3 regions of the Microcoleus sp. B4-D4 genome follow, and region 2 is predicted to be linked to each of the others. Evidence: riboswitches for the same ligand, from Rfam matches in the RefSeq annotation. Region 2 holds a riboswitch; each other region holds the start of a gene.
The links. Region 2 has a riboswitch for cobalamin ahead of QUB13_RS00700 (DUF1636 domain-containing protein). Riboswitches for the same ligand answer to the same signal wherever they lie in the genome.

Region 1 (10,855 bases), on a different contig from region 2:
CGACGGATTCTAAGTCTGGCGGCAATTTTGACAAGTCTGCTTCGGCGCGGATTGTGGCGAAGGATTTTGTGTAGATTTCTGTTCCGTCTCGGATGTAGTCAATCATTTAAATAATTGGGAATTGGGAATTGGGCATTGGCCAAACAGGGCATTGGCCAAACAGGGCATTGGGCATTAAAAGACTGTACTTAACTTTATTTGAAATTGTTATTATGGGTAGTTTGTTTGATTGGTGAAATAGGTTTTTTAAATGAACCGCGAAGGCGCAAAGGGCGCGAAGTAAGAAAGAGAAGGGGAAAGGATTACAATTTTTCGGTTTTAATGGATATTTTGTGTTTTAATTCTAATTTTTGGGGATAAGAAACTCCTGCAATTTGTCGATCGCCCATCGATCGCAAAATTCGCCAAATGACTCGCCCGGTTCTCGAAATTGCTGGTAGGCGCGCAGCATTTGCTCGATCGCGCGGGGCATTTCGGCTACAGTCACGGCGGGGAAGATTTGCCGTCCAAAGGGCTGGTCTTTTTTACCTACATAAATGTTGTAACCTGCGATTGTCTGGTTTTCCTGCTGTATCTGAATTCCTATTAGGGTGATGTCCATTGGCTGGTGTTGGGCGCAGGATTTTTCGCAGCCGCTGAAATGGATATTGATCGATCGGTCGATCGTCAGTTTTTGCGCTAAATCCTTGGCCATTGTTAGGGCGTGACTTTGAGTATCTGTCGCCGCCGACGCGCAGCCGCTGCTACCGGCGCAAGCAACTAAGCAGGAATCTAGATTAGTTGCGGATGAGTGCAATCCTAAATCGGCGATTTGCTGTTTGACCTCAAAAACTTGGGAATTGGGGATGTCGGAAATCAGCAGATTTTGCCACGGTGTAAGCCTCAGAGTGCCGTTGGCGAGATTTTGGGCTAAGTTTGCCAAATTCCGCAGTTGCTTTGATTCTAGCTTGCCTAGAGGCAGGGCAATGCCGATGTAGGAGAAATCTGACTGTTGCTGACGGTGGATGCCGAGATTGGCGTTGGGTTCGATCGCCTTTTCTGAAAGTTCGATCGCGCTTCGCCCCAAGGGAAACGGCAATTTTGTCTCTACTTTTTCGAGATAATTTTCAACGCCCCAATCGGCTAGCAAGTGCCGCAAGCGCGGTTTTTTGCCATCAATTCGCGGTCGATTTTTGGTGTATTCCAGATAGATATTAGCGAGGGCTGCTAATACTAAAATAGTTTGCGATTGTTCGATAATAATTTCTGTATGGCTGTTCAAATACAGGCGAAAAACTATTTCAAAATTGGTCGAACTTTTTTCTGCTACTAATAAAATATCGTTCCGTAAATTGCGGATTGAAACTAATTCTCCGCCATCAAAACCAATGCTAAATTTAGCCGAAAGTTCTGCTAATTCGGGATGTGTTTGCAGGTAATCGTCCCAAGCTTTCACTAAAGGGCGAGTATCGAGTAACTGCTGTCGGTCGATTCCTGCTGTCGGGCTTGCCATCATATTGCGAATCGGGTCAACTTCAACGCGGCGAGACGCTAATCCCAATTCCTGCAAATCTTGCCAAACTTCTGGGGGAATTTCTGAGTGCAATTCTCGGATTTGCAAATTTGCCCGATTTGTGATTTGCAAACAGCCGGTACTGTAGCGATCGACTAAATTGGCGATCGACCTACATTGCTGTACGCTTAAAATTCCCCCCGGAATTCGCATCCTCGATAAAACTCCGTCGCGGGCGCGGGAACCGTAAAATAGGCCGGGACAAGTTGGTAAATCAGTCAAAACTAACAAATAATCTCCTCCCCGTGCGACGCAGGGAATGTAAGGTAAATTTCCTGAAATCGGCATTCTGACTTTCACAGTTGCGGCACAGCGCCGGAATTGCACCGGACTTTCCCGCTTTCAGGTTTAAGAAATGTATCACAAGTCGATCGCCCGCCGCTTAAATTCTCAATTTTCTTAACAAATGCCCGCTAATTTTGTATAGTTTTCAGAGGAATAGCGAGAAACCGGCTTTTTTACCAAAAATATAAAGGTTGCAGACGGTAGATTCGCTAAAGAAACAAATTTATCTGGTTAAAATGCACCCAAGAGTGAGTTAAAATAATGACTCGCCGGCCCAGATTTATCAATCCTAAAAACAGTGCAAGTGCAGTTCTCTAGCACAGCCACAATAGATTTTTTTAAATTTTTCATCTGCGTGCATCCCTGTTGATCGGCTTGACATCTGCGGTTGACCTTTTTATCAAAAAATTATCCAATAAATACTGTAAATTTAATCTCATATTATTGTTGAAAATTGATAAATCGTAATTACCTTGGCGCAATGCACAAATGGCTTTCGGTGGTGGGAATTGGCGAAGATGGACTTTCGGGATTGAGCTCGATCGCCCGATCGTTATTCGATCGATCTAAAATCGTTGTCGGGGGCGCGCGCCACCTCGCAATGCTACCAACCGACGACACCCGCGAAAAATTAGTTTGGGCTTCACCCCTACAAACAACCATTGACGATATTATCCGCAGGCGCGGAGAATCTGTCTGCGTGTTAGCAAGCGGCGATCCGATGTGTCACGGGATTGGTGTCACGCTGTCGCGCCAAATTCCGATTTCGGAAATGATTGTGATTCCCGCAGCATCGGCTTTCAGCTTGATTTGCGCGCGTTTGGGTTGGGCTCTGGCAGATGTTGAGACTTTTAGTTTAACAAATCGCCCGATCGCCTCGATCGCCCTTGCTTTGTCCCCCGGCGCGCGCTTGCTGGTGTTGAGTGCCGATCGACACACGCCGGGAAAGGTCGCCGATTTGTTGACTGAGCGGGGGTTTGGCAGCAGTTTGATGACTGTGTTCGAGCGGATGGGGTCGGAGGCGGAACGGCGGATCGAGGGGGTTGCAGCGGCTTGGAATGTGGCGGATTTGGCGGATTTGAATGCGATCGCCATTGCAGTTGCAGCCGATCGACAAACTCTTATCCTTCCCCGCACTTCGGGTTTACCGGATGCTGCGTATCGCCACGACGGACAGTTGACTAAACGGGAGGTTCGAGCGGTTACTCTGTCTGCGTTAGCGCCGATTCCGGGGGAGTTGCTTTGGGATGTGGGGGCGGGCTGCGGCTCGATCGCGATTGAGTGGATGCGGAGTCATCGGGGCTGTCGGGCGATCGCGATCGAACGTCATCCAACTAGACTAGAATACATTGCTGAAAATGCCTCTAATTTGGGTGTTCCCGAACTCAAAATCGTGGCGGGAGACGCACCGGCAGCTTTGGCAAATTTGCCGAAACCAAGTGCTATTTTCATCGGCGGCGGTGTCACTGTTGAGGCTTTGCTGGAAACTTGTTGGAATGCTTTAAATGAAGGCGGCCGTTTGGTGGTAAATGCGGTGACAATTGAGAGTGAACTTACGGTGCTGCAATGGCATTCTTTGCACGGCGGCGAACTAATTAGGATTGGAATTCAGCGTGTTGGGGCGATCGGTTCTTTTCAGGGTTGGAAACCGCTTGCACCGGTGACTCAGTGGGCGGTAGTTAAGGGTTGAAAAAAGTGATCAAAGTAGTATAATATCAAACATAAAGATATTATCCACTAATTGCCAAGTAATCGTGACAGAAGAGAACCTATACCTCAAAAGATTCCTAGACCCCGTAAAACTTTGCAGACGGTACAAGCCCAAATTCGGGTTAGGCAATAGAGAGGAAGGATTGGATCTGGCGCGGTTCTTATTAATCTACGGAGCCGATCCTTTTTACTCATGGATTGGTCTTGATTCAGATTTGATGTACGCTGCTCACAAAGCCGCTGGTGGCATGACCTCGGTTTATCGACAAATTGGGAAAGGTTGTGAAAATTTATTCAGACAGATAATAATTGATCGAGCAGGATACGAAGATCCCAAATATGCCATGTGGTCTTACGTTACGAAGACCAAAAACGACAAGGACAAAACTTTGTCGTTGGATGCGAGGCTAGAACTGAGCGAAATTAAAAATCTTGAGGTTAGAGGAAGAGTTATTCAGTGGATAGCGGACTACAGCAGTTTTCTTAATGTTCCTGCCCCAGCAAATGGAGCCGTATTTGAAGTTCGGCAGGGATACAAAAGTAAAGACAGCAAGAGACAAAATGGTGACATAGATAATATTGCTGTTGCTTGGGCAAACGGCTACCTGCCAGTCTTTGCAATTTTTTCTTCTCAGATTGATGTCGATTTACTACTACGCTATCGAAACAGCCGTGGAGGAATGCTGATTGGCACAACATCAGGTAGCAATCAAAGTTCGCTGTTTGTTTTTTGCCAGGAAATTTTAGGCTATGATTTAGCAGCTTTTTTTCGCCGAAACTCTGAGGAAATCAAAAGCGAGATTTACACAACATTGGCAGTTTTACTAAGTGCAGACTGATGTCATATACTATTCAACAAAGATCTGACTATACTTTCAAAGCTAATCGCAATCTTGGGCGGCATGGGTGGCTTCGACTTACTCCGGCCTATGGTGTGAAACTTGTGGAAAAGCTTTTGGCTTTTGTTGAGAGAGAGTCGATTATTCTTGACCCTTTCTCTGGTACAGCTACAACAGGACTTGTTGCTGCTCAACAAGGAAACCAAGCATTCGCGTTTGATATCAACCCGTTTCTTATTTGGTTTGGGAACGCTAAATACAGAAACTATGATGAAGACTGCTTAATAGATATTTTGAACAAGGTACAACTAGCTTTAGAGGAATATAGAAGTTTAATATCTCAAGACAATTGGACGCCACCAATATTTAACATTGAACGTTGGTGGTCTAGTTACACGCTAAAACTTCTTGCATCATTGCGAATCGCTTTAGTAAACCAATTCGGAGAACCTGAAGAGAACGAGGGTTATGATATCGTTTGGATTGCGTTCTGTCGTTTAATAATTGAAACTTCATCAGCAGCTTTTAATCATATTTCTATGTCATTTAATGACACAGTTATTTCTCATGCAATTGAAGGCATAGAAGAGATTTTTTTTGAAATTATAAAATTTATATCGAACTCTGCTGAGAATACTATTATTGGTACTGCTAAGGTATTGAAAGTAGATGCTCGTAACATAGCTGGTTTAGGTAATCTCAAAGTTGATAAAGTGATAACTTCCCCACCTTACCCAAATCGGATCAGCTATATTCGTGAACTTCGTCCATATATGTACTGGACAAAATTTTTAAACGAAGCAAAAGAAGCCGGTGAGATGGATTGGTTAGCCATTGGTGGAACATGGGGCATTGCAACTAGCCGTCTCAACTCCTGGCAAATACAGGAAAAAAGCCTACCGAAGCAAATATTCTCAACTGTCGAAAATATAAGAATGTCTGGTGGGAAAAATGCACATCTTTTGGCAACTTACGTCCTAAAATACTTTCATGATATGCACTTACATTTGAGTTCTCTTAGATCTATTTTGGCAGACGATGCGGAACTACACTACATTGTTGGCAATTCAACCTTTTTTGGCAATATGGTTGCTACAGAAGCGTTACTTTCTGAATCTATGCGCCTTCTTGGATACTCAAATATTCACTCTGAAATTATTAGGAAACGGAACTCTAACAAAGCATTGTATGAATATTGTATTTCCGCAACTTGGTCAGTAAGTTGATGTAAGTTAATAAATTTGTCTATCGTTTGTTCAATGCAAAAAAAATCATAAAAAATAGTATGAACTGCAAAAAATAGATTGGGTTTAACTTGTAAACCCAATCTATTAATGAAATGAGACTTAAGACTTTAGCCTTGATTCACAACGGTTGGTTTTAAACTATTCTGCGATTCAGAAATGCGATCGACCATAGCAGCATTTACCGCCAATTCCTGAATCGGTTTCCGGGCTTCAATTAAACCCAAAGCTTTCGTGACACCTTCCGGTAAAATCACCACCAAACTGCCAGCGGGCGCTTCGTCTAGGGCTTTGTTAACAGCGGTTGTTTCGTCGAGAATCAACTCGTATTGAACTTTAGACCGATCGCCCGTGCGGGCAGAAATCCCGTCTGCAATCCCTTGGCAAATTAACTTGGCCACCACACCCGGTTCTCGCCCGCGTCTGTCAATATCTTCTTTGACAATAATGCGATCGAACATTTCGGCCGAAAGTTTGCCCAAGGTGACAAAATCTTCATCTCGCCTGTCCCCCGGCGCACCAACTACCCCGATCCGCATTCCCGGCCAATTCTGCACGAAACTGCCCAAAGCTTGGTAGCTGTGGGGGTTGTGGGCGTAGTCCAGCAAAGCGTGATAGCTGCCCAAATTAAACAAGTTCATCCGTCCGGGAGTTTGACCTACCGATGCCTGAAAGCTTGACAAAGCTGCCCGAATATCTTCTATTTTCAAGCCTTGGGCAAAAGCCGCCAAACAAGCTGCTAAAGCATTAGCAATCATAAACGGCGCGCGCCCGCCCATCGTCAGCGGCACGTTCACAGCCTGCTCGATTCTCAGCGTCCAATCGCCTTTTAAAATCGACAAGTAGCCATTTTCGTAAATCGCCGCCAGCCCGCCCGCAGCGGTATGTTTGGCAACCAGTTCGTTTTCCGGGTTCATCGAAAAATATGCAATTTGAGCCTTGACACGCGGTGCCATTTGTGCTACTAGCGGATCGTCTGCATTTAAAACTGCATAGCCTTTGGGCATTACCGACTCGACGAGGACACCCTTGAGTTTGGCTAGTTGTTCCACGGTGTCGATGTCGCCGATTCCCAAATGATCGGCTGCGACGTTCAAAACTACGCCGACATCGCACTGATTGAAGCCCAAGCCCGATCGCAAAATTCCACCTCTAGCCGTTTCCAGCACCGCCACTTCCACCGTCGGATCGGACAAAATCAAGTGAGCGCTTTGCGGCCCGGTATTATCTCCGCTTTCAACCAAATAATCGCCGATGTAAGTGCCGTCGGTAGTCGTGTAGCCGGTAATTTGACCAGTCTGCTTGAGAATGTGGGCCAGCAGGCGAGTTGTTGTAGTTTTGCCGTTGGTTCCAGTCACGGCTAAAATCGGCACCCGGCTGTGTTGAGGCGAGGGGAAAAGCATATCGAAGACTGCGCCGGCAACGTTGCGGGGCAAACCCTGACTCGGGGCGACGTGCATTCTGAAACCCGGTGCTGCGTTGACTTCGACGATCACGCCGTTCGTATCGCGCAGGGGCACAGAAATATCGTCTGTTACTACGTCAATGCCGGCGATGTCCAAACCGATGATTTTGGCCACTCTGGAAAACAGCCAGACGTTTTCCGGGTGAATTTCGTCGGTGCGATCGACTGCAATGCCACCGGTACTCAAATTTGCTGTGGCGCGCAAAAATACTCTTTCGCCCGCCGGCACTACCGAGTCCATCGCGTAGCCTTGTTTTTGCAGCAAATCGAGAGTCAATTTGTCGATCGTGATCCGGGTGAGTACGTTGTCGTGTCCGTCTCCCCGCTGCGGATCGCGGTTTACTTCTGCAACGAGCTGTTCTACTGTATCCCTGCCGTTACCCACAACGTTAGCGGGGACTCGTTCTGCGACTGCTACGACTTGTCCGTTGACTACTAACACTCTGTGGTCGCGGCCGGTGTAGTAGCGCTCGACAATGATGCTTTTTGTTTTTGAGGCGGCGCTGGCTAAGTCGTAGGCTTCTTCTGCTACTTCCCAGGAGTTGATGTCGATTGTGATCCCGCGGCCGTGGTTGCCGTCTAGAGGTTTGAGGACGATCGGAAAACCGCCCACATCTTCGATCGCCCCCTGCAGTTCGTCCAAATAATGAATCACTGTCCCTCTCGGCACCGGCACGCCGGCAGCGCCCAGAATATTTTTGGTACCTTCCTTGTCGCAGGCTAGTTCTACCCCCAAAACTCCCGTGCGGTTGGTCAGAGTTGCCTGAATCCGCTTTTGATGAACTCCGTAGCCTAGTTGAATCATAAACCGGGCGCCCAAGGGCAGCCAGGGAATCCCGCGCGCTTCTGCTTCCTTGATCAGGGTTTCGGTACTCGGCCCGAGGGCTGCAGACAAAGCAAACTCTCTGAGGTCTTTCAAATCTTGCGCTAATTCCGCCGCAGAATAAGAGCCTGTATCGGCAATGCTCTGGCACATCCGCACCCCCGCCCTGGCTGCATAGCGACCTGCTTGTTCGTTTTGATACTCGATTACTACTTGGTAAATCCCTGGTGTGGCAGTCTCGCGGGTGCGACCGAATCCGGCGGGCATTCCTGCCATTTCCTGAAGTTCTAGGGCTACGTGTTCGATTACGTGTCCCATCATTGTGCCTTCTCTGACCCGTTGCAGGAAGCCTCCCCGATGGCCGGGAGAACAGTGATGGTCGTCCAAACTCGGAAGTGCTGCGGTCAAGCCTTCGTAGAAGCCTGGAATTTCAGATGTGGTTTTATCTGCCAACTCCTCTAAATCCAGACGCATGAGTACGAGTTTGTGGCGTCGGATGCTCCAGTAGTTGGGGCCGCGTAAGGTCTGGATTTTAAGTATTTTCATCGCAGTTATAGGGGTATGGGGCGCGAAATCTTATAGGTAATTGGAGCATTTATTCAATTTGGAGCTTGATTGGACGATCGACTGTTCGCTGCGAACAGTTTGGCACTGAATTTCCAGTTATTAGCGGGAGTATCAATTGGAGATTTTAGATTTTAGATTTTAGATTTACTCCACAGATCGATCGTCTGGGAGTTCAAACAAAAGTCTAAAATCTGGGGTTCTCCACACTCATAGCGTCGCGGGCGCGATACCCGTTTTTGGGCCCGTCAGCTTTGAGAATTCATGCCCGAACGATCGGCTCAAAACAAGTAAAAGTCAAGGTTCGGCAGAAACTAGAACGCAGAAGGTAGAATTATTTTGTTGATTCTGCCTTCTGGGGTCAGTCCGTGGATGCACGGCTAATCTATTGTATTGTTGCATCCATTATTTGACCGGAATGCCACCTAATTTTTCCCGAATCAATGACTCTAATATTCTGCATTAGTTAGCTGTGCGACATTCCGAAGGCCAGCCAGACTCCGAACAAGCTGCCGATGCCATCGGTTTGCCTAGGGGCATATTGTAGCAATCTCCGTGGCACAGAACGTGCAAGCGCATATTGAACAGACTTAAGGGTTCTGTCGCTCCTACTTGAGACTCGTTGGTATAAAAGTTTTCCCGAGAATCAACAATAGTCACAGTGCCTTTACCGAGAACTTTCATAGTATCGTCTCCCTCAAACAAGGCGCAGGTATCTTCGTCAATACCAATAGCGAGGCGATCGGGATAGCAAGCCACAGCCGACAGCAAGCGAGCCATGCGGTTTCGGTTGTGAAAATGCTGATCGACGATAATCTCTGGAATAATGTTAAGTCCGTTTGCCATATCTACTAAGGAACGATTCGGCGACGCGCCGCTTCCCCCACCTGCAATCATGTGATATCCCATCACCGCAGCACCCGCGCTGGTGCCGGCGAGGGTAATCTTGCCTTCTTGAGCTTCTTTGCGAATTTTCTCCATCAGCGGGGTGTCCGCCAGTAGCCCGCAGAGCCGCAGTTGGTCGCCACCTGTGATGAATACGCCCGTACAGTCTTCTAAATAATCTTTCCAGACGGGATTTTCGGCTTGTTGGCGTTCGCGGATGTCCACTACTTTGACAGCACTAACGCCCATTTCGTCAAATATAGTGCGGTAGCGGTTGCTCGTTCCTTCGGGGTCTCGCGAAGCGCAAGGAACGATCGCCAGCCGAGCGTTTGTACCCCCAGCACGGCAAAAAAAGGTATTCAGAATCTCTCGCCCGTGAACTTTGTCTTCGGCTCCTCCGATGACCATAATCGAGGTTTTGATGCGCTGGGGAAGATTTTGTTCGAGGGCTGGAGATGTCAACTGCTGCATGGTGTGTCTTCCTCTGGTGGATGTGAAATTCAATTTTGCTGTGGTTGTGGGTAGAATTGGGCTTTTTAAGAGTAAATATTTTTTTGTAGCAGTGATGTGCGGGCGCCGTAACTATCCCGAGCCAGAATCGCCTCACGCGCGATCGGGCAGTTTGGGGGCGAGTTTACTCGATCCGCTGTCCTGAGAACTGATTATTTTTGTACAACAAAACCGGACACCAGACAAAGGAAGAGGATTTAACTTGCAAAAGTTCTCACAAATTATAAGAAATTATAAATAATAATGCAATTACTGAAAACGGATATCCCTCTAAGGGTCAAACTAGAGGAGATGTATCAATAAATTCCAATTATTTTGCGATTTGACGTTGTAACTCTATTTCCAGAATTTTTTCTCGCTCCCCTAGCATCGGGACTGATGGGCAAAGCCTTAGCTAAAAAGATTGCTGAGGTGAATTTTGTCAATCCCCGCGATTTTACCACAGACAAGCACCAGCGAGTGGATGATGAGCCTTACGGGGGCGGAGTGGGGATGCTGATGAAGCCGGAACCGATTTTTGCGGCGGTGGAGTCGCTACCTGTGTTACCGAGGCGGGAGGTGATTTTGCTGACTCCGCAGGGCGAACCGATGCAGCAGCCGATGTTTCGGGAGTTCGCCACCGGGCGCGATCAGTTAGTGTTGATTTGCGGGCACTATGAAGGTGTGGACGATCGAGTCCTGCATTTGGTAACTCGCGAAGTGTCTCTAGGCGATTTTGTGCTCACCGGGGGCGAAATTCCGGCTTTGGCTTTGATAAATGGGGTTTTGCGATTGCTGCGGGGAACTGTAGCAAAGGAAGATTCGCTGAAGTTTGAGAGTTTTGAAGACGGACTTTTGGATTATCCGCAGTACACTCGACCGGCCGATTTCCGGGGATTGAAGGTTCCCGATGTATTGCTGTCTGGCAATCACGCAGAAATTGCTCGCTGGCGCAGGGAACAGCAAATTGAAAGAACTCGCCAAAGGCGGCTGGATTTG
Region 2 (10,855 bases):
GCTGGAGCGATCGAATTTCTGCCTAAATGTGGCCCAATGCCTTAGTTGGTGTAACTTGCACTGCATCTACTGCCAACTCTACCATTGCGGCCGGGCTTTTATGAGTTATTTGGCGATCGATCTGTTGCAAGTTGTGGAAGTTGACGAGACCAGCTTTTGCTGAAATTCCGAGTTATCAATTCAGTTTGTTTTTTCGGTTTGCTATTGACAAAATCCCCAAAATGTGAGAGAAATTTCACATCTAGCATCTCAGTGAGTTGGAGAATATTTAATGGCAATTTCTGAAATTACAGAAAAGCTTTTGGCTGCTAAAAAAGCTAAAGGAATTAGTTTGGCAGAATTGGAAAAACTTTTGGATCGCGACGAAGTTTGGATTGCTGCGGTTATTTACCGTCAAGCTACGGCATCGATCGATGAAGCAGAGAAAATTGCCTCAGCCTTGGGACTGTCGGGCGAGATGGCTGCGGTGCTGACCGAACCTCCGTTAAAAGGTTCTTTGGATGCTGCTGTTCCGGTAGATCCGTTGATTTATCGCTTCTATGAAATCATGCAGGTGTACGGAATGCCGCTCAAAGCAGTAATCCACGAAAAATTTGGTGACGGGATTATGAGCGCGATCGACTTTACTATGGATGTCGAGAAAGAAGCAGACCCAAAAGGCGATCGAGTAAAAATAATTATGTCAGGCAAATTTTTGCCCTACAAAAAATGGTAAGCCCGTGCCGCTTTGCCCGAAAGTGAAAATTTAAAATTTAAAATATGGTCGCAGGGCTGACGACTAATGACCGTGCCTCAAAAGTGCTAACTTAGAAATAGAGACCGCGAAGCTTGACCAGGCAAAAATTGAGACTAGCCCCTGACTTAACTCGTGTATATCCCCAAGTTTTAGACCAAGGTTCAACTTCAAAAATTTATTTGTGGAGTAAATCTCAAATCTCAAATCTCAAACTCGTACGCTCGCGAAGCCGAAGTATCTCAAATCGACAGACTGGCTTGGGTGTTCTTTCGGGAAATTTTTCTAGGGCAAAGATATCGCTCCCGCCGCAACTTCCCCAGTCAAAACAAGCAACCGCAACCGTAAAGTAAGAGGCAAATATGTCAAAGTATGACTCCAATCTCAGATGCTCCTTTTGCGGCAAGTCGCAGGAGTACGTCCGCAAGTTAATAGCTGGGCCCGGCGTGTACATTTGCGATGAATGCGTGGAACTGTGCAATGAAATTTTAGAGGAAGAATTTTTTGACTCTAGCAAAACAATTGGTCAACAGATTCCTCAATCAGAGGTGCGAGAGTCTCAGGGACAAGGAACGCGACGCCCGAGTCGATCGAACAAATCTAAAATTGTCTTAGCCCAAATTCCCAAACCCACAGACATTAAACAGCATTTAGACAACCACGTCATCGGCCAGCACTCAGCCAAAAAAGTCCTTTCTGTCGCAGTTTACAACCATTACAAGCGCTTGAGCGCCGACCAAGCCAAAGACAGCGGCAAATCTTCCCCCGACGGCGATGTCGAACTGCAAAAATCCAACATCCTGCTAGTCGGGCCCACAGGTTGCGGTAAAACTTTGTTAGCGCAGAGTTTGGCACAAATGCTCGAAGTTCCTTTTGCGGTAGCCGACGCAACAACGCTAACAGAAGCTGGATATGTTGGCGACGATGTAGAAAATATCTTGCTGCGGCTGTTGCAAATGTCGGATTTTGATGTCGAATCAGCACAGCGCGGGATTATTTATATTGACGAAATTGACAAGATTGCTCGCAAAAGCGAAAACACTTCGATTACCAGAGATGTATCGGGAGAAGGAGTGCAGCAAGCGCTGCTGAAAATGTTGGAAGGAACGGTGGTTAATGTTCCCCCGCAAGGCGGCCGCAAACATCCTTACCAAGATTTTATTCAAGTTGACACTAGCAAGATTCTATTTATTTGCGGCGGTGCTTTTGTCGGTTTGGAAAAAATAGTCGATCAGCGTTTGGGTAAAAAATCCTTGGGCTTTATTCAGCCAACTGAAAGTGACAGCAACTCGACACTGGCTGCGAAGGATAAGCGGGCTGTTGATATTTTGCAACAGGTACAGCCGGACGATTTAGTTAAGTTTGGTTTGATTCCTGAGTTTGTCGGGCGGATTCCGGTGGTGACGGTGATTTCGCCGCTGGATGAAGCGGCGTTGATGCAGATTTTGACTGAGCCCCGGAATGCGCTGGTGAAGCAGTATCAAAAGCTGTTGAAGATGGACAGTGTGGAGTTGGAATTTGAGCCGGATGCGCTGCGGGCGATCGCCCAGGAGGCCTATCGGCGCAAAACCGGCGCGAGAGCTCTCCGCAGCATTTTAGAGGAGTTAATGCTGGATGTGATGTACGAGTTGCCTTCTCGTAAGGATGTTGCTAACTGTATGATTACCAAGGAAATGGTCGAGAAGCGATCGACTGCGGAATTGCTGTGGCATCCCGCATGGCGGAAGCACGAAACAGCTTAATTTGAAGGGTGGGCAATGCCCACCTTGTTTTTTAAGGTAATATAAATCATACCAAATCAATTAGCATCGGAATTATCGATCTCTTTCTTCTCTTCCTCTGCGTTCTCTGTGGCCTCTGCGGTTAAATCATTCCGATGCAACAATTGATATCACTCGACGATTGAAATCGCTTCATACTTATTTCTGACTCAATATTGCCAAAAACTCCTGCACAACTAAATCGGGTTGTTGGCTGCATCGGGTTGAATCGTAATGCTTGATAAGACTGATTCCGGAATCTATTAAAAGCCCGCACATTTCATCTTCTGTTGCGTTTCGATCGGATGATTCGCTGTCAATTTTCAGCATTCCTAGCTTGTTTTGGTGGAATATCAGAAAGTCAGCTTCTTGGTTTTGTCTCCCTTCCGGTGTGGCGAGTCGGAGTTGGGAGTTGGGGATGAAGAGTGTGGAAGTGCGATCGAGAATTTCGGCTATTTTCACTTGTGCGTCGCAGTGAAAACAAAAACCGTTCCAGTCAATTTCTTTATTTGAGTTAGATAATTCAGTTTCATTATTAGAAGTTATTTTATCTAAATCAGCTTGAACATAATCAGCTTCATTCAAGTTTGCGAATAATCTAGCGCCGCTGAGATTTGCACCGCTGAGATTTGCACCGCTGAGGTTAACTTCGATGGTCAGATTGCGCTGTAAATTCACTTGACTTCGCCGTAGATATCGCTTTAATACAGATTTAAGATTATCTTTTTTAACTTTTTCGTCTAGTGCTTTTGAAAGTAGTTTCCACAGTTTAGCACCAGCATCTTTGATATAATCGTATTCATAGCCTGCGGTTTTAGCAATTTCTATATAAGACTGCCCTTCCCAGGATTGACGAAACACTATTTCTTGAACTTTGTTGAGGCGATCGTAGTTGAGGGCTGTTTCTGCGATCGTGATGGCTTCGTCAACGGTCATGTGTGAAAGTCCCTTACTAGCGGAGCGTTAAGGTAGGCTTAGTATAGATTGTACCGCAACCGACGCTTAATATTACTTTTTCATTACTATTTTATTACTTTTTATTACTGTTGAACCTGATATAGAGTTGCTATTCTATCTCTAGAGCCACAGGGATATGAAGGGCCAAGCACTAAGATGCCGTCCCCATGACTTCATATATGGAGGGAGCAAGTTAATTCTGATTAGCTGGTGGGTTCACAATTTTTTTGAAAGGGGGAAGGATGGCTGCAAATATATCACCACAAAATACTGACAGACCTATTTGGGATGACACCCAGATATATATTACCAAAAACACAGTTAAATTTGGTTCAGAGATATATCAATTTCGCAACGTAACAGGTTTTGGCATATCCCCAGTTAAGACTGAAAAATTTCCAATCCAATGGATTTTGGGATTGTTTGTCATTGGACTTGTGGTAGCTAGTTATTTTAATAAGCCTGAACTTAGAGCGGGAGGAATAATTATGGCAATAGTAGCAATTATCCAGTTAATTCTAAATACTTTTATGCCCGAAAAATACGGCCTTAAGTTATACCTGAATTCCGGTTCTCCTTTGCCCATATTTGTAACCACCGATATGAAAGGACTAGAAAAAGTAGTTTACGTCTTGTACAACTTCATGGAAAGTAATGCAGAAGGTAGTTATGTAGTCTATTCAAGCGACCGATCTATCCGAATAGAAGGAAGTGTTGGAGGTTCTGTCACAGCAGGTGATATTGGAGGCAGTTCATCAAGTCAAGTTGGAAGAGATGTCTCGCGAAACGACTAGAAATAACGGTGTTATCCAAAAAAAAAATTAATTAGGAGGGAATAATGGAAGATAAACAAGGTAAAGTTCAAGTCGGAGGAAGTGTTGGAGGTTCTGTTAACGCTGGTGATGTTGCAGGTAGTTCATCAAGTCACGTTGGAGGAAATGTTTCATTCGCTATAAACGAGTTACCTTCATCGTCTGAAGCCGATAAACCCGGAATCAAAGAATTACTGACGCAGCTAGAAGCAGCAATTAAAGCCGATCCAAACTTGAGTGAAATTGACAGAAATGACGCTTTAGATCAAGTAAAAGATTTAGCTGAAGCTGCTCAAAATCCTAATGATGGGGGAATGAAGGAGAAAGCTGCAAAAGCAGGTAGGATGCTTGGACGTATTATCTCTGGGATACCAACAGCAACCCAATTAGTAGAATCGTGTAGCAAGTTACTACCATTGATTACTAAAGCGTTTGGGTTTTAGTAAGGATCGCCTTTCAGCAAACATCTTAATAATTACGATCGCCCTTCTTCTTCTCAGCATTCTCTGACAAAGGGCGATCGAGCTTATTAGTTCACCTTCTAAATAGTCTTTAACTGAAACATCAGGAGAATTTTTGCTGGCAATCATTAGGTTTTTCTCAACTTTTACAGGCAGACTTTTCAAATCTCATAATGTTTCCGAGATTCTACTTGTTCTCCCCGTCTCGCGTTGCGCGGACTTTGTTTGTGTAGACGCGATTTCCAATCGCCCCGAAATTAGTGGTTTTAATATCACCCTCACTCCTCAGATTCAGATTCAAAATCCACGCGATCGTAAATATCACCCAACCGCATCTCAAACTCCACACAACTCAATTGTAATACCGTATCAGCACCATCATACTCAGACAAGACCCACTTATTATCATCCGTCTTGCAAAAATGTTCAACGTGCATCTCGTATTGATCGATCAAAACATACTCTCGAAAACTAGGAATAGAACGGAAAAGCTTAAACTTGCCGCCCCTGTCATAATCCTCCGTCGATGGCGATAAAACCTCAGCCACCATCACCGCATTAGTAATCGTATCTTTCCTACCCTCAGCAAACTCCAATTTCCCCGCCACCAACATTACATCAGGATAAGTATAAACCCGCTTCGACGGTATCCACAAACGCAAATCGTTGATAAATACTCGATACGGTTGTCCTTTCGTAGCAAAATTTAGTGTACCGCTCAAATTAAGAGCTATTTGATTGTGATTTGGTGTTCCGCCTGTCATAGGGATTATCCTGCCATCCTGATATTCACTTCTAAATTCTGCGATTTCTTCCAGTTTTAAATACTCTTCAGGAGAGTAATAAGTATTTACTTTTTTCTCAACTTTTTCCTCAACTACTTGTTCGCGGATTTCTGTTAATGCAGTCATAGTACATCCTCGGACTATCGTACTTACAATTATACAGGAATTCAATCCTTAAAAAATTGGAATGTCAGGACTAAAATCCTTGCTAAGAACGGGGTTGATTTATGTGTGTAGATATTAAAACTTGCTTTTACCAAGATAACTTTTTTGGAAAAGGGCGCCAAGTGCGGTATGATGTGAAATTGCGATCGGTTCTAGCGGGGAGCAGCCGCTAGAGGAAACGGGGAAAGTTCGGTGCAAGTCCGGCGCTGTCCCGCAACTGTAATGAAACCCTTGTGGTTTATAAAGTCAGAATGCCCGCCGATATCTAACTCACTTTTGAACGCATCTGCGAGGTACGGATGATGGATGGAATTAATGCTGCTGTACGCACAAAGCACAGTCTGTTTGTTTGTACTGCTTGCGCTAGTATTTGGAAAGACGGCAAGCGCGAAGGCAAAAGCGGCGGCCAACAATTTATGGAAGATTTATCGAAACTTGCTAAAGATTGGGAGTTTTGCGATCGATTTGAGATTCAAGAAGTTGAGTGCATGAGTGCTTGCAGTCACTCTTGTGCGGTGTCTTTTGCTGCTGTGGGAAAGTACACTTATCTATTTGGTGATTTGCCTGCAAATGAGCCGGAAAGCATCGAGGCTGTACTGGAATGCGCGGGTCAATACTATGCTAAACCGGATGGTTTGTTGCCTTGGTCAGAGCGTCCTCAAGCTCTGAAAAAAGGCGTTTTGGCTAAAATTCCGCCGCTGCCTAATTAGAGCCTTTTCTCGTTACCAGGCTCTGCTTATTGGTGACAACTTAACGTCAAGCCGACCGGATCTCTTGTTTTTATGCGAAGTCTAGATCCCCCCTAACCCCCCTTAATAAGGGGGGGACAAGAAATATGCTCAAAGTCCCCCTTCTTAAGGGGGATTTAGGGGGATCTAGACTTCGCATAAAAACGACATTTATTGTGGGTTTTAGTCTTAAATTCTCACCTATGGGCAGAGCCTGGGAACGAAAGATCCCATCACAAAACAAAAAACAAAATTATCAATGCACAAAATTCCTGTTACGGTTATCACTGGTTTTCTCGGTAGCGGCAAAACTACCTTAATTCGCCATTTGTTGCAAAACAATCAAGGCCGCCGCATTGCTGTTCTGGTTAACGAATTTGGCGAGATTGGAATTGACGGAGAGTTGCTGCGCGATTGCCAAGTTTGCGATGAAGAAGAAACTGTCAGCAGCAATATTGTTGAACTGACAAATGGTTGTCTTTGCTGCACTGTTCAAGAGGAATTCTTGCCGACTATGCAGGAGTTATTGAAGCGCAAAGACCAAATTGATTGTATCTTGATTGAGACTTCTGGCTTGGCACTTCCTAAGCCTTTGATTCAAGCTTTTCGCTGGCCGGAAATTCGCACTGGCGCTACTGTAGACGGTGTGGTTGCTGTTGTTGATTGCGAAGCTATTGCTAGCGGTAATTTTGTCGGTGATATCGATGCTTTGATGGCGCAGCGGCAGGCTGATGATAGTTTGGATCACGAAACTCCGATCGAGGAATTGTTTGAAGACCAGTTGGCCTGTGCTGATATGGTACTGTTAACGAAGGTCGATCGCGTGGATGCGGAAACTCAACAGAAAGTTCAAACCTGGTTGCAGCAAGAGTTGCGCCCGAGTGTGAAAATTGTTCCGTCTAAGGGTGGCGAAATTAACCCTGATGTGCTGTTGGGATTTAATGCGGCGGTTGAGGATGATTTGGAGTCCCGCCCGAGTCACCACGACACGGAGGAGGAACACGAGCACGATGATGATATTAACTCGACTTTCTTTGTTTCCGATCGCGAATTTGAACCCGAAGCTTTGGTGAAAAAGCTGAAAGCCTTGATGCAGCAAGAAGAAATCTATCGGATTAAAGGGTTTGTGGCGGTTCCCAAGAAGCCGATGCGGATGGTGTTGCAAGGTGTGGGCGATCGTATAGAATATTTTTACGATCGCCCTTGGCAACCTTCCGAACTCCGTCAAACCAAATTAGTGCTGATCGGAAGAGAGTTAGAGCGCGATCGAATTGCAGCTATAATTAGCAGTTAATTATCCGAAATTCTTAGTCATATCGCGTGCGAACGATCTCACTACAAACGGTTCGCAGTGCGGATTTCAGTCCGCTTTATGCTGTGGACACTTACAGAGGCACCCGCTAACAACTTCGATGGCGGTTAATAATAATCGCCCGCGATATCAGCATCAACAACGATTCGATCCAAACACAAACAATTGAAAATTTAGTCTTGACAAAATGCTAGATTACGATAACATTTTAGTCAAGGACTGAATTCCTCACTACTAACCCATTTTATCGCAGGTTTGCTGCACTATCCTTAAGGGCGATCGACAATTATGAACAAACAGCAATTTCTCGAACAACTCAACAGCATTCTCGACCAAAATCACCTGCTGAAACACCCATTCTACCAAATGTGGAACGAAGGCAAACTAGACATCGCAATGCTGCAAGAATACGCACAAGAATACTACCTGCAAGTCCACAACTTCCCCACCTACGTCAGCGCTACCCACGCCGCCTGCGACGACATCAAAATTCGTCAAATGCTCCTCGAAAACCTGATAGAAGAAGAGAGAGGCGCTGCTAATCACCCCGAACTGTGGCTGCGCTTTGCCGAAGGTTTGGGTTTAGACAGAAACGCAGTTCTCGAACGCGAACACTTAGAAAAAACCACCGAATCCGTCCGCATTCTCAAAGACTTAGCCCGCAGCGAATCTCCCGCCAAAGGTTTAGCCGCCCTCTACGCTTACGAAGCACAAATCCCCGAAGTTTCCACCACCAAAATCGCTGGTTTAAAGGAATTTTACGGCATCGATTCACAAGCAGCTTTATCTTTCTTTCAAGTTCACGAAAAAGCCGACGAGTTCCACTCCGAAGCCACTCGCGAAGCTTTGTTACAGGTTTGTGAAACTGAAGAAGCACAACAGGAAGCGCTGTTAGCTGCTGAGAAAGCAACTTCTGCTCTTAATTTACTGCTTGATGGGGTTTACGAAACCTTTTGTCAAGCTAAGTAAGCTTCAGTTGACTGTTGACTGTTGACTGTTGACTGTTGCTTTCTGGTAAAAAACGCATCTTTGCAGGGCGGGTTTAGCTAGTGATTTTGACACTCGCAAACAATCATAAAAAACCCGCCCACCCTCGCTTTGTTCATCTCTTGAAACTATCTGCGTCGCTCTGGCTTAATCTGCCTTATATTAAATCCTCTCTTCATCGGAATAGTAAATTCAGGCGTCGCTTAATCAGGGTATGAAAAAAATAAATTGAAAATTTAGAAGTTTTGTGGATTCTGGTTTCTATGACTTGCATATTTAGCCTTTCATACCGTAAATCAGCAACGCCCTACAGTACACAATTTCTAACCAAACTAACGCGAACTAACCAGGGTTCGCCCGTTATCGCATCCTACACGCGAAAAACAACTGCTGCCCGTTAGTTGCAGTAGCACTACATCGCTGCTAACCTCAACCCTGTTGGCAAGAAACTTCTTCTTAACAATCCAGGCGACACCAGCACTACATCGCTGCTAACCTCAACCCTGTTGGCAAGAAACTTCTTCTTGACAATCCAGGCGACACCAGCACTACATCGCTGCTAACCTCAACCCTGTTGGCAAGAAACTTCTTCTTGACAATTTAGGCGACACCAGCGCTTACAGCCGCGTTCACGCCCGCTACCACCCGGTTTTTCGCAATATAGTTGAAAAATACGGTTACGATTAAGCGTCAGAGGGCGTGAATTCAGGATTAGCTATCTTGACTCGATTTCGTGGGACTTCGACCAAATTAATCGCTGCGTTCAAGTCCCGATTCAGCAACAAACTGCAACACTCACATATACGGTAGATTCTTCGCATCACTCAGAATCACAAGTATTTAAATCGATCGCCCAATGTGAAGTTTTCTCTCTGCAACCGATCGCAAATTTGCACTTTTTCAACCGCCAAATATTGCTGAAACTCCGGTTTCTCCAAACCGCTGCGCCACATCACCAGAGCATCTTCTCCAGTATCTTCGTAGTATCGTTTCCGCCGTCCGGCTTCTTTAAATCCAAATTTTTTGTACAGCGCCACTGCCGCCAAATTCGAGTCCCGCACTTCTAAAGTCGATCGCTCCAATTGCCTGTCGCAAGCCGATTTTAGCAGCGCCCAAAGCAGAGCTTGCCCGAAACCCTGCCCTTGAAACTGAGGATGAATTGCCAGCATAATAATGTGAGCTTCTTCTAAAATTGCCCACAGACAACCCAAACCGATGAGAGTTGGGGGAATCTGTAGGGGCGGTGGATGGTGCGTGCCCGCCCGGTTTTGACTTGATTCAGAGTCCTCAATTTCCCATGTCCACAAACCCAGTAAATCGCTGTTAGGACTGTCTAATTCGCGCCTGTAGCCTTCGATCGTCCAAAGTCCGCCAAAACAAAGGCGATCGAGTTCGACCGCACTGTTGAGGTGTTCGGTGGCGATCTGTTTAATTTCTAGAAAACGCACGGCAGTAAATTGTACACTAGAAAATAAAGTAGCGATTAGTTTTTTTTTGCTATTGTCGAGTAATTGCTAATCAGTCTCCTAACATTAGTCTACAGCAGCGACTGTTCGCTGCCGGCTGAGGACTGCTGACACATGAATAATCACCAAGGATAGTTATTGCGCCGATGGTATCTACTCAATCTCTGAGGGCGGAATCTGGACTTCAGTACCTGTCTGAGTCTCAAGAGGCTCTCTCAAGCCGATCGCCCAATCAAGAACTTTTACCGCTGACAGCCCGCGTTAACAGCCGAGACCGGCTGGAAATCGGAGGCTGCGAAGTGACAGCTTTGGTGGAGCAATTTGGCTCGCCACTGTACATTTTAGACGAAGAAACGCTGCGGGCGGCTTGCACGCAGTACCGGGATGCTTTTGGGCGTTACTATCCGGGCGAAACTCAAGTGCTCTATGCTTCTAAGGCTTGGAGTTGTTTGGCGGTTTGCGCGATCGCAGCTTCCGAAGGTTTAGGAATAGATGTAGTATCTGCAGGGGAAATTTACACTGCACTGCAAGCTGGCGTTAGCCATGACAAAATCTATTTCCACGGTAACAACAAGTCCCGCGAGGAATTACAGCTAGCTGTCGAAAGCGGCTGCATTACCGTAGCCGACAATTGGCAGGATTTAGAAACTCTTTCTGAGTTGGGAAAATTGGGTGTCACCAGTAAAACA
Region 3 (10,855 bases), on a different contig from region 2:
TTTTAGACAATGGCTTGAGCTTAGAACGCTGGGCCACTCGATTTTATAACAGTTTTCCGAAGGTTCCTCACATTACTTTGAGCGAGGGAGTCCAACCAGTTAATATTTCGGAAGATGCCTATCAAGGTCAACCAAATCCCCATGCTTGGATGTCCCCCAAAAATGCTTTGATTTATGTTGATAATATTCGCAAGGCTTTAGGAAATATCGATCCGGCTAATGCTGCAACCTATGACGCAAATGCGGCAAAATACAGTGAACAAATTCGGGCGATCGACGAAAAACTCAAACAAGCTATTTCAGCCATTCCCCCGGACAAACGCTACATAGTAAGTTGTGAAGGCGCTTTTTCTTACATTGCCAACGATTACGGTTTGAAAGAAGTTTATATTTGGCCTGTCAACGCCGAACAGCAATCCACACCGAAACAAGTCGAACGGGTGATTAATACAGTCAAAGCAAATCAAATACCTGCTGTATTCTGCGAGAGTACCGTCAGCAACCAAGGACAGCTTCAGGTAGCCAAGGAAACAGGCGCAAAATTTGCCGGGGTGTTTTATGTCGATTCCCTCTCTCCAGCGGAAGGCCCAGCATCAACCTATCTTAAGTTACTTGAATACAATGTCAATACTTTGATAAAAGGGTTACAGGGAAAGTAAGGAAGAAGGAAGAAGTCATTAGTCATTAGTCATTAGTCATTAGTTATTAATGCTGTCCCCCCGAACTTTCCGTCCAACGTCATCAGTCCGATGTCCGTCGGAAGAAGGAAGAATTCTCATACAGCAAGCTTTTTAGCCATCTGTATCTTACGTTTAATTAAGTAAAGTTACTTAAGGAAAATAAAAAAAATGAATGAAATCGGCATCAATCTTGAAAATGTGACAGTTGCCTATCACGGCAAAGTAGCCTTGCACAGCGCCTCGCTGCAACTCAAGGCGGGGACGATTTGCGGTTTGGTTGGGATGAATGGTGCGGGAAAATCGACGATGTTCAAGGCGATTATGGGGTTTGTGAAGCTAAACACCGGACGCATTTTAATTAATGGGTTGCCGATTCGTCAAGTGCAAAAACGCAATCTGGTTGCCTATGTGCCTCAGTCGGAAGAGGTAGATTGGAATTTTCCGGTGAATGTTCGCGATGTGGTGATGATGGGGCGCTACGGGTACATGAATCTGTTGCGGATTCCTGGAGCTATCGACAAACAAGTGGTGCGAGAAAGCTTGGAAAGGGTGGAAATGTGGCCGATGCGCGATCGGCAAATCGGAGAGTTATCCGGCGGACAAAAGAAACGCACCTTTTTTGCGCGGGCTCTGGCGCAACAGGCAACGGTTTTGCTACTGGATGAACCCTTTGCTGGAGTCGATATCAAAACTGAGAAATTGATGATTGATTTGTTGATGGAACTGCGTCAAACAGGACATACAATTCTCGTTTCAACTCACGATCTAGAGTCTATTACCACGTTTTGCGACCAAGTAGTATTAATTAATCGCAGCATTCTCGCCTATGGCAATACCTCTGATGTATTTACAGAAGAAAATCTTTCGCGAACTTTTGGAGGTTCCGTTGGCGATTTTTCGTCTGCAAAAAGTCGGTCAACCTGAGATATTGTAGCAATGTCAACAAAGGATTTTTTGGTGGGTTTGCACGTTTAATGCCCGATCGCGAATCCGCCCCTATAGGATTATTGATTGTGGTGTCCGATCTCAGTTAACTCAAGTCGATTTGGAGAAAAAATAATGGATTTAATTCAGTGGTTTGCCGCGCCGTTGCAGCATGAGTTTATGCTAAAAGCAATTTTAATCAGTGCTTTAGTCGGGCTTGTTTGTTCGGCGCTTTCGTGCTACATGACTTTGAAAGGATGGGCATTGATGGGTGACGCGGTTTCCCATGCGGTGATGCCGGGGGTTGTGATTGCTTATGTGCTGAATATTCCTTTGGCGGTGGGGGCGTTTGTGTTTGGTGTGGGCTCGGTAATTGCGATCGGCTTTATCAAAGCGAAAACTCGCATCAAAGAAGATACGGTCATCGGTTTAGTGTTTACTGGATTTTTTGCCCTTGGTTTAGTGTTAGTTTCTAAAGTCAGAAGTTCGATAGACTTGACGCATATCTTATTTGGCAATGTCTTAGGCATTTCCGATTCAGATATTGTTCAAACTGTAATTATTAGTGTCATCACCTTAGTGACGCTGGCAGTTTTACGCAAAGATTTAATTTTGTTTTGTTTTGATTCGACTCACGCGCGATCGATCGGTTTAAATATCACGTTTCTCTATTACGTGCTGCTATCTTTGCTATCGCTCACCGCAGTTGCAGGATTGCAAACAGTCGGGATTATTTTAGTAGTAGCAATGTTGGTGACTCCGGGAGCAACGGCGTATTTATTGAGCGATAACTTCGACCACATGATGTTGATTGCGATGGCTTCTGGCGTATTTTCTAGCGTCATGGGAACTTATATCAGCTATCACATTGACGGTGCGACGGGCGGATGTATTGTGGTACTGCAAACGCTGCTGTTTGTGTTGGCGATGATTTTTGCTCCGAAACACGGTTTGTTAGTCAGGGCGAGGAATTCACGGGCGGTTAGTGAATAGAGTAGGAGTCGATAAATGCGATCGGTGTTAAAACCCCGACTTCTTTAAGAAGTCGGGACTCTGGGTATTAATCTAAAATCTGCTGATGTCAACTTTTCAGTTTTCTCAAGAAATCAGCAAGCAAAGTTTTGTTGTGAAAAGTTGCTCTAATTCTATCATTGTTGTTGTAATCAACAATAATTTCAAATTTGTCAAACCCACCACTTGGACTATCGATATCAAGGGTATTTAGCTCTATTAGTGCATCATCAATCCTCTTAAACTCGTGTTTTGTACCAAAAAGCGGGATGATAATTATTTTGGAAATGTAACGTTCAAGGGTCTTTTCCAGCGTATCCATAAAGCTATCGACCTCTTGTTTTGAAACTGAGATTAAAGCTTCTCCTAGCTTCTTTCTATCTGAAATACTCAGATTAGCTAACTGTTGTGAGGCTATGGTATAGGTTGTTTCTGGAGTTGTTTCATCAAATGCAATACCCAAATTAATTTCGTTAAATGCTGCTACCACATTTGGATAAAAAATATAAATAATGGCAAATCCATTATTTCTAAGTTGCTCCAAAGCTGGTTTTGTGAATTCTCCAGCCAATACCGCACCATAAAATGGCGCTGACAAATTATGAAGCTCAACGATGGGTAGTATAGCGCCTTGGATTTCTTGAGCTTTATTTCTTGAGTGTTTTGTATATCTACGCCATGCACACTCGATAAATGCCACAGGTGTACCAAGCTGGGTATCGTTACCATCGACCTCAATTACAAAATCTAGATCGTGTTTATTCTCATATTTGTCTTTCCAAGTAACTTTTTTACCACTTCTAGCTGGACGAGTCCGCTGCCAATCGAGGTAGTAGTTTTTGGTTTGTACAAACTGTTGTAACCTAGGTTTTAGAATATCGTTAAGTACGATATCTTCAATAAGTTTGCCTAGTTCCTGTCCAAATTTGTGTGATGAGGATTCTGCCATAAATTAACCTTCTATCCAAAGTCTACCTTCATGTAGCGGGACACTATGTTTTCTATTTTTCCATTTGATATTACGCTCCCTAATATGTTCAAAATACCAGGAATTAAACCCTGCTGAAACAGCCAGTTTTCCGAGCCACTGCTCAACGGGAACATACACTCCATAGGGAGCAGAATCTCCGATTACAAAGCAAATCTTGGCATCAGATGTTGCAACTCTACGAAGTGCCTTAAATACAAATCCCATATCTGTAAAATAAGCAGCAATCATTGTATGATATGCTTTGTTGCCACTCTTGGTTCGGCGAATCATTTCCATTTCTTGACAAATAGGGAGCAACTCGTCTCTAATCGGATCGATAATCGATTCATTCATCAGAGTATCCAAGCTAAGTCGCTCTTTGGAAACGTGCTGTGAACTTGAACGGATTAGAAATTTACGCACTGTCTCATGTAAATCACTCCAAGAATTAACCTCGCCCCAAAAGGTCATTTCAAGACGTGTAGCATCTGCATAATCATAGTTGTTGGCATAAGGGGGAGAAGTAATCACTAAATCTATTGAATGATCGGGAATGCTTTTTAAGTTTCTGGCATCTTCTTTAATCAAAGTAGCTTGACTAGATGTAGTGATAAATTGCATTTGATACATATCTTCTTGCATCATAGCAACCTGCTTTTCTAGCGCATCGAAGGGTTCACAAGTCTTAGCTTTGCGTTTGTTAGGGAGAATATATTGCCACTGTGCAGTACCTACATGACTTGATGGACGTAGAATGGCACAAATGGCTAGAAAAATGAGATACTGCAATTCTTCAGATAGAGAAGGGGCTATTTCAAGATAAGCTTTTCTAATTTTAAAAATGTCTACTAAAGCTCGATCTGTGTAGCATTTACTTAGCAATACAGGAATGTTTTCTGGGGTAGTCCTGCATAGCAAGGAAAATGTGTTATAATTTTATTTTTTATAACCTACCTTAAATTTTAGCTTATGAACTGTCCCAAGTGTAACTCTGAATACATCTTGAAAAATGGTCGCACTCACTCCGGCAAGCAAAATTTTAAATGTCGAGATTGTGGAAGACAATTCGTCATAACTCCCAGACATCAACCGATTTCATCAGCAACAAAAGAGTTGATAGATAGACTTTTATTAGAAAAGATATCTCTGGCTGGGATTGTGAGGGCAACTGGGGTTTCAGAACGGTGGTTGCAATACTATGTGTTTATAAAAAATTAGGAGCTGTAAAAAGAGAAGTAGAAGTTAAGTCAAAAAAGAAAGGGAAGCTAACAATTCAATGTTATGAAATGTGGTCATTTGTAGGCAATAAAGATAACAAGCAGTGGATTTGGCTGGCAATTGATGTATCAACCAAAGAAATTGTAGGAGTGTATATTGGCAAAAGAGATCAAGCTGGCGCTCAAGGATTATGGGATTCTTTACCACCAGTTTATCGTCAATGTGCCGTAAGTTATACTGACTTTTGGAGCGCCTAGGTCACAGTTTTTCCTCAAAAAAGACACAAGGCAGTAGGAAAGGAAACGGGTCTGACAAACTATATAGAAAGATTTAATAATACGATGAGACAAAGAATATCTAGATTGGTGAGAAAAACTCTTTCATTCTCCAAAAAACTCTCCAATCATATTGGGGGTATTTGGTATTTTATTCATGAGTATAACGCCAGTTTATCTATCAATTAAAACCCTGGACTTTCCTTGCTATGCAGGACTACCTAGATTATTTGAATCCATTGAAAAACTAGAAGCAGTGTTACATAAACTGTTAAATGAAGGAGAACTAATTATGAAATGGAACCGAAAAATAAAAAATAAAGGCAACGCAAGTTAATGCAGTTTAGATGTCAAACAGCTTAACAATTCCCACTTCTCGTTCGCCGATCGCAATTAAGCCCAAAGTCCAGCCAATCTTGGGAATAAAGATAATAATTAGGAAAATTGCTCCTACGGGATAAATCCAAATCGGGATGCTCAATCCTTCTGCTGGGGCTGGTTGAACTTCCTGGGGTTGCGGAGGCGGCGGATTGGTTTGAGCTGAAGTTGGTGGGGTAAAAGTGCCTGCCGCTGCGATCGCAGTTGCGAAAGATACTGCCAATGGTAAAAGCTTGCGAAGCCAACGCGATTTAGTCATAGTTTTTAACCTACTTTAAGCTCAAATGTACTGAAAAGTTATTTGCTACAATCAGTATTCAACACTTATCTTTTTAGGTCAATTCATTAAATTCATTAATTAAGTTCATAAAAGTCATATTTGGAATATGATTTTCTAGGGAGTGCGATCGGTTGATATCAAAATCAAGCAAATTCGGACACGGCAATGCCGTTTCCCTACCCGATTATTTGTAGGGAAACGGCACTGCCGTCTCCTGAATTTGGGTGATATCAATATATCAACAGGTGCTCAGAAACCGGGTTTTTTCCGAAATACTTCGTTAGAACCCACAGATTAGCTAAAAACCCGGTTTCTTTGATTGTGATGCGTAATTCCCGTTGATATCAACCACCGCCACCACCGCCACCGCCACCGCCACCGCCACCACCGCCACCGCCACCACCGCCACCGCCGCCATCACCGCTACTAATGATAATGACTGGAATTACTTCTTCGTACTCCCGATGGTAAGAGCAATTTCCACAGTGATGGGTAACATACCTGTTTCCTGAAGTGCTAGTAGTTGCAGGAATCAAAACTTGATAAGTCCGTTTAAGATTGAACGTTTTGCACTCAGGGCATTGTCGATCATTGATTGATTTCTTGATTCCTTGGTAAATAACGGTGCTGAAAACCAACACAAGGAGAAGAATCATCAACGGAAAAAATATTAATGTCAAACCAACTAGCGGTAAAATTATTACAGCTATTATGTTATTGATGAAAGAGCCTTCTCCTCCGTGATTACCACCTTGTTGCCAACCAGGTTGAGGTATATTCAAAACCGCCTGCGGAAAGGCAATCTGCACTTCTAATTCTTGTTCCGGCTGAATAGCCTGACTTGCCACAAATTCAAAGGTTTTCGGATCTACTTGACGGGGAACCGCTGCTGCACCGAAATTCGTAAACGAGAGAACTTTCCCTGACAAAGCATCTGGTAAATTTACCGTAAATTGTCCAGTATTAACTGGCGCTTTACGACCTGCTGCAATGGCTTTCCAATAAACGAGAGTATTCTCACCATCTAACTGCAATCCACCTACAACTCGATATTTGATGACAAAAGTATGTGTATCTGGCGGTTTTAATTCATGTTCCCAACGAATCCAAAGTTGATTGTTTTCTGTTCCAGTGCTACTAGGAATTATGCGATTGTTTTCGGCAACTGTCACATCTTTAATTGCATCGACTTTATCTAAAGGAATATAACGATATCGTTCATTGTTGTATGCTGCTGTGAATACATATTTTTGCGTTTCAGTAACTAACATATCTCCGTTTGTCTGAACGTCGATCGCAACATTGATGTTATCCCAGTAAAACGGTAGCTGTTGGGCTGTTGCATGAGTGACTGTGACTAACAGTAGGGTTAATGATGCTAGTAATGAAAAAACTATTCTTTTGAGGATGCGTTTATTTATCATAGGATTTCCACAAGATAAGTGTTGAGTACAATTATTCAACAGGTTTCTTGGGGAGTCAATTCATAAAAATCATTAATTATGTTCATAAAAGTCATATCTTCAGTCGGGCAGGGAATTCATATCAATTCCGGTTGCGCCGGAATAATATAGAGGAGACGGCAGTGCCGTCTCCTCATTTCCTAATTTCTTCTCAACTTTGAAATGCCACACTTAACACAGTTAAAACTGTACAGCCAAACACGGCTTCAAATGTGTATCTTTGCGAAGGTTTGTAAGGGGAAGAATGCCAAACGCGCAGTTCTCCATTAAAACCGCGCGACGCTAAACTCAAGGAAACTTGACGGTAGTTTACTAAAGTTCGCTGAAGCAATTGCCCGATTAAAATGCCTAAACTACGCATTCCCAGTTTCCAAGTGCGGTAGCCACAGCGCGAGTTTTGGGCGATCCAAAGTTCATCGGCGATCGCCAACAAGCTAAAAATAAACCGATACATCAACAACAGAAGTTCTGTCAGCAACGGCGGAAAGCGCAATTTTCGGAGGATTTGCAATGTTTCAGTAAATGGTACCGTCAACAGGATGAAATACATACAGCTTGTCGATGCCAAGGTGCGCGGGAATAACAGACTCACTTGGTATAAGCCAGTGCGACTCACATACAGATAAAAATTCCCGATGCTAATCCCCCAACCTTGCCAAATATCCGAGTGAATTGCTTGGATTTGATTTAACTGAATTCCACCCATCGCCAAAGCAGGCAAACTCGTCAGCAAAAACACCAGCGGTACCGACAGCAACCGCAGATAGAGTTTCGCCGGAATTCCTGCATAAACGACGATCCAGATTGTCAACCAGAGGGCGATCGACAACTGCACCGCTACATGGGAAACCAGAGACAGAATCAAAAGGGCGATCGCAAATGATAGTTTGTGAGATGGCGGCAAACCGCGCAAGCGATTTGTATAAGCCAGACTATCAATCTGATGGTTCATTCCAAGGTTTTGCGATCGGAATTTTGCCGAGATTGCGATCGGCCTTTATATAACCCAATCACGTAGCCAATTACGCCAGCCCCCATCGCCGCTTGAGACGCAAACAGCAAACTTTCAATTTCGCCACTAGCAGGTTCAAAAAAGTGCTTGAACCAAGGTTCATAGCCCGGTTGAATCTCGGTAATTGCCTTTTGGGCTTCCCCATCAGCACCGCCGTATTCACCTCGAACAAATACTAGAGGAAGAACAGCAAGAGCAACCACAGCACCAACCAAAATCCAATTTTCTCGCGCAGTAGATTGGTGATTTCTTGTATTTTTCTGACTCATGACTTTATGACTCCTGTCTCAATAACTTCAAAGTTTCCAACTCCGGCTTTCCGTAGGAATGCAGCCAATTCCAAACCAATACAGTCAGCAATCCCTCACTAATAGCCAGAGGAACTTGAGTAATTGCAAAAATGCTAGCAAACTTGAGAAACGAAGCTACAAAACCACCGCTTGCTGCGGGAAAAGCTAACGCTAATTGAATCGAAGTCACCACATAAGTCAGCAAATCCGCCAAAGCCGCAGCACAAAAAATTGCCGCCCGCTGACTACCAGTTCGCAACAGCAAATGATAGACAAAATACGCAGCAAAAGGGCCAACAATTGCCATCGAAAACATATTTGCTCCCAGGGTTGTCAAGCCGCCGTGGGCCAACAAAACCGCTTGAAAAAGCAGCACTAAAGCGCCGAGTACAGCCATCACCGAAGGGCCGAATAAAATCGCCCCCAAACCAGTACCCGTCGGGTGAGAACAACTCCCCGTTACCGAGGGAATTTTTAAAGCAGAAAGCACAAAAGTAAACGCGCCCGCCAAAGCTAACAGTAATTTAAGTTCCGGGTGTTCTTTGGTAATGCGGGCGATCGATCGCAAACCAACTAGAAAAAAAGGTAACGCCACAATCCACCAAAACGCCGCCCATTGCACCGGCAAAAAACCTTCCGAAATGTGCATAGCTGCGGCGGGCGTTGCCGAACCGAGGACAATATAACAACTCAAGCCAGCCATCAATCCCAGGCTGACTAATTTCCGATTTCTGGCCTTCACGCTGAACCTCGCAGATGAGACTATGTAAACAAACACATCGGCGGGCATCCTGACTCAGAAAGCGACATGGCTTTCATTACAGTTGCGGGACAGCGCCGGACTTACACCGAACTTTCCCCGTTTCCTCTAATGGCTGCTCCCCATTAGAACCGAATGATTAGCTTAGTATAGTCGATCGCGCAACTCTCAGCCGAATATTTTACCAAAATTATTTCAAATTAACTAGCTTAGATTGTGTCCGACAGCTTCAAGTGTCATTGCAAAGAACGAAGCAATCGCCAACACTTAGGATTGCTTCGTTCATCGCAATGACAAACAATAAAACTGCCAGCAAACACAATTTAATCTATCTTCCTTCGCGTCCTTTGCGTCTTCGCGGTTCGTTAAAATCTTTAGGAAATACAAAATTACAGCCAAACAACTAAACGCTATAATATTAATGAGTTTTGAGGAAACCCGCCATGTTAAATTACAACTTTCCGACGCACTGGCCCTCAGCCGACGAACTACCAGACTCAGATGAAACACCAGTGGATAACGAACTGCAAGAATTAATCCCAGGATTGCTAAAAGCAATATTGCTCATACTTTGGGCAGAACGCATGGACTGGTTTTTTTGTATAGATATGGGTCTTTACCATCACCCGGAAAAACCTCCGATTGTGCCAGATGCCTTCTTGAGTTTAGGGGTGCAACGGTTTTCTCGGGAAGAATTACGTCCCAGTTACGCAGTGTGGGAAGAAAAGGTGATGCCAATTTTTGTCCTCGAAGTCGTTTCCCCGACTTATCGACAAGAATACACAGATAAGTTGGAAGAATATCAACGTTTAGGTGTACTGTATTACGTCATTTATTCTTCCAGTCGTCGCGATCGACCCCATTTGGAAGTACATAAGTTAGTCAATGGAAAGTATGAGTTACAGCCAGGAAATCCTGTTTGGATGCCAGAAATTGGTTTGGGGATTGGCTGTGAAAGGGGCAATTATTCTGGGGTGACAAGGGAGTGGTTGTATTGGTACGATGCTGATGGCAAACGTTATTTGACTCCTGAAGAACAGGTGAAAGAATCGGCGCTGCGCGCACAACAGGAATCGCTGCGCGCACAACAGGAAGCCCAGCGCGCAGATCGCCTAGCTGAACGATTGCGAGAGTTGGGGATAGATCCTGATAATATAAGCTGATTGCAGTCAAGAGTGCGACACAGATGCACTCTGCGGGCGATCGCCAATCTGAATTTTTCCACGCCCGATCCGATCGCCCTCAACCGAGAATCTTCGAGAAAAACCCGCTTTCTGCGTTCGGGAATGTATAAATATTTATCCAAAAAATTAGGAAATATGCGGCTTTATTTGGAACAGATAGATAGTTTGATAGCAAACATTGAAATGCAGCTCAAAACAATGAAAATCAGGATAGGTTATTAAATAATGGTTATGGATTTGCGTTTTTACGATGTCATCGGCTTTGGTGACGAAGTTCCTGGAGTTCTAGCCGTTATCTCAGCAGCCAGAGAATACCGTCGCCGGACAAAGCTTTATCCGCGAGTTTTGCTGATGTCTAAAGGAAACTTGCAAGAAGGAATTGGCGGGCATTTAGTCAGAGGCGGCCTGGC

Region 1: it holds a riboswitch for cobalamin, as region 2 does, so the genes downstream of both, cobG (precorrin-3B synthase) here and QUB13_RS00700 (DUF1636 domain-containing protein) in region 2, are expected to answer to the same signal.
Region 3: it holds a riboswitch for cobalamin, as region 2 does, so the genes downstream of both, QUB13_RS02245 (energy-coupling factor ABC transporter permease) here and QUB13_RS00700 (DUF1636 domain-containing protein) in region 2, are expected to answer to the same signal.

What each region holds. Positions count from the first base shown of each region.
Region 1 covers NZ_JAUBTX010000063.1:21,745-32,599, reverse strand. The annotation lists gene QUB13_RS27700 (precorrin-8X methylmutase) at 1-106, opposite strand, end outside; gene cobG (precorrin-3B synthase) at 344-1,840, opposite strand; adenosylcobalamin-variant (AdoCbl-variant) riboswitch at 1,827-1,906, opposite strand; gene cbiE (precorrin-6y C5,15-methyltransferase (decarboxylating) subunit CbiE) at 2,319-3,527, shown strand; gene QUB13_RS27685 (hypothetical protein) at 3,592-4,386, shown strand; gene QUB13_RS27680 (DNA adenine methylase) at 4,491-5,612, shown strand; gene cphA (cyanophycin synthetase) at 5,741-8,464, opposite strand; gene QUB13_RS27670 (cyanophycinase) at 8,945-9,838, opposite strand; gene QUB13_RS27665 (hypothetical protein) at 9,837-10,022, shown strand; gene trmD (tRNA (guanosine(37)-N1)-methyltransferase TrmD) at 10,193-10,855, shown strand, end outside.
Region 2 covers NZ_JAUBTX010000001.1:190,044-200,898, forward strand. The annotation lists gene cynS (cyanase) at 272-715, shown strand; gene clpX (ATP-dependent protease ATP-binding subunit ClpX) at 1,096-2,475, shown strand; gene QUB13_RS00675 (pentapeptide repeat-containing protein) at 2,653-3,429, opposite strand; gene QUB13_RS00680 (hypothetical protein) at 3,693-4,244, shown strand; gene QUB13_RS00685 (hypothetical protein) at 4,289-4,705, shown strand; gene QUB13_RS00690 (hypothetical protein) at 4,673-4,852, opposite strand; gene QUB13_RS00695 (Uma2 family endonuclease) at 5,002-5,634, opposite strand; cobalamin riboswitch at 5,804-5,950, shown strand; gene QUB13_RS00700 (DUF1636 domain-containing protein) at 5,973-6,383, shown strand; gene cobW (cobalamin biosynthesis protein CobW) at 6,661-7,695, shown strand; gene QUB13_RS00710 (CADD family putative folate metabolism protein) at 8,002-8,682, shown strand; gene rimI (ribosomal protein S18-alanine N-acetyltransferase) at 9,531-10,148, opposite strand; gene lysA (diaminopimelate decarboxylase) at 10,313-10,855, shown strand, end outside.
Region 3 covers NZ_JAUBTX010000002.1:110,052-120,906, reverse strand. The annotation lists gene QUB13_RS02295 (metal ABC transporter substrate-binding protein) at 1-659, shown strand, start outside; gene QUB13_RS02290 (metal ABC transporter ATP-binding protein) at 849-1,604, shown strand; gene QUB13_RS02285 (metal ABC transporter permease) at 1,740-2,597, shown strand; gene QUB13_RS02280 (hypothetical protein) at 2,686-3,564, opposite strand; gene QUB13_RS02275 (hypothetical protein) at 3,568-4,467, opposite strand; partial or broken gene QUB13_RS02270 (IS1 family transposase) at 4,555-5,267, shown strand; gene QUB13_RS02265 (hypothetical protein) at 5,422-5,715, opposite strand; gene QUB13_RS02260 (DUF2207 domain-containing protein) at 6,081-7,160, opposite strand; gene cbiQ (cobalt ECF transporter T component CbiQ) at 7,351-8,151, opposite strand; gene QUB13_RS02250 (energy-coupling factor ABC transporter substrate-binding protein) at 8,148-8,480, opposite strand; gene QUB13_RS02245 (energy-coupling factor ABC transporter permease) at 8,485-9,204, opposite strand; cobalamin riboswitch at 9,266-9,412, opposite strand; gene QUB13_RS02240 (Uma2 family endonuclease) at 9,705-10,424, shown strand; gene QUB13_RS02235 (hypothetical protein) at 10,437-10,667, shown strand; gene QUB13_RS02230 (FAD-dependent oxidoreductase) at 10,677-10,855, shown strand, end outside.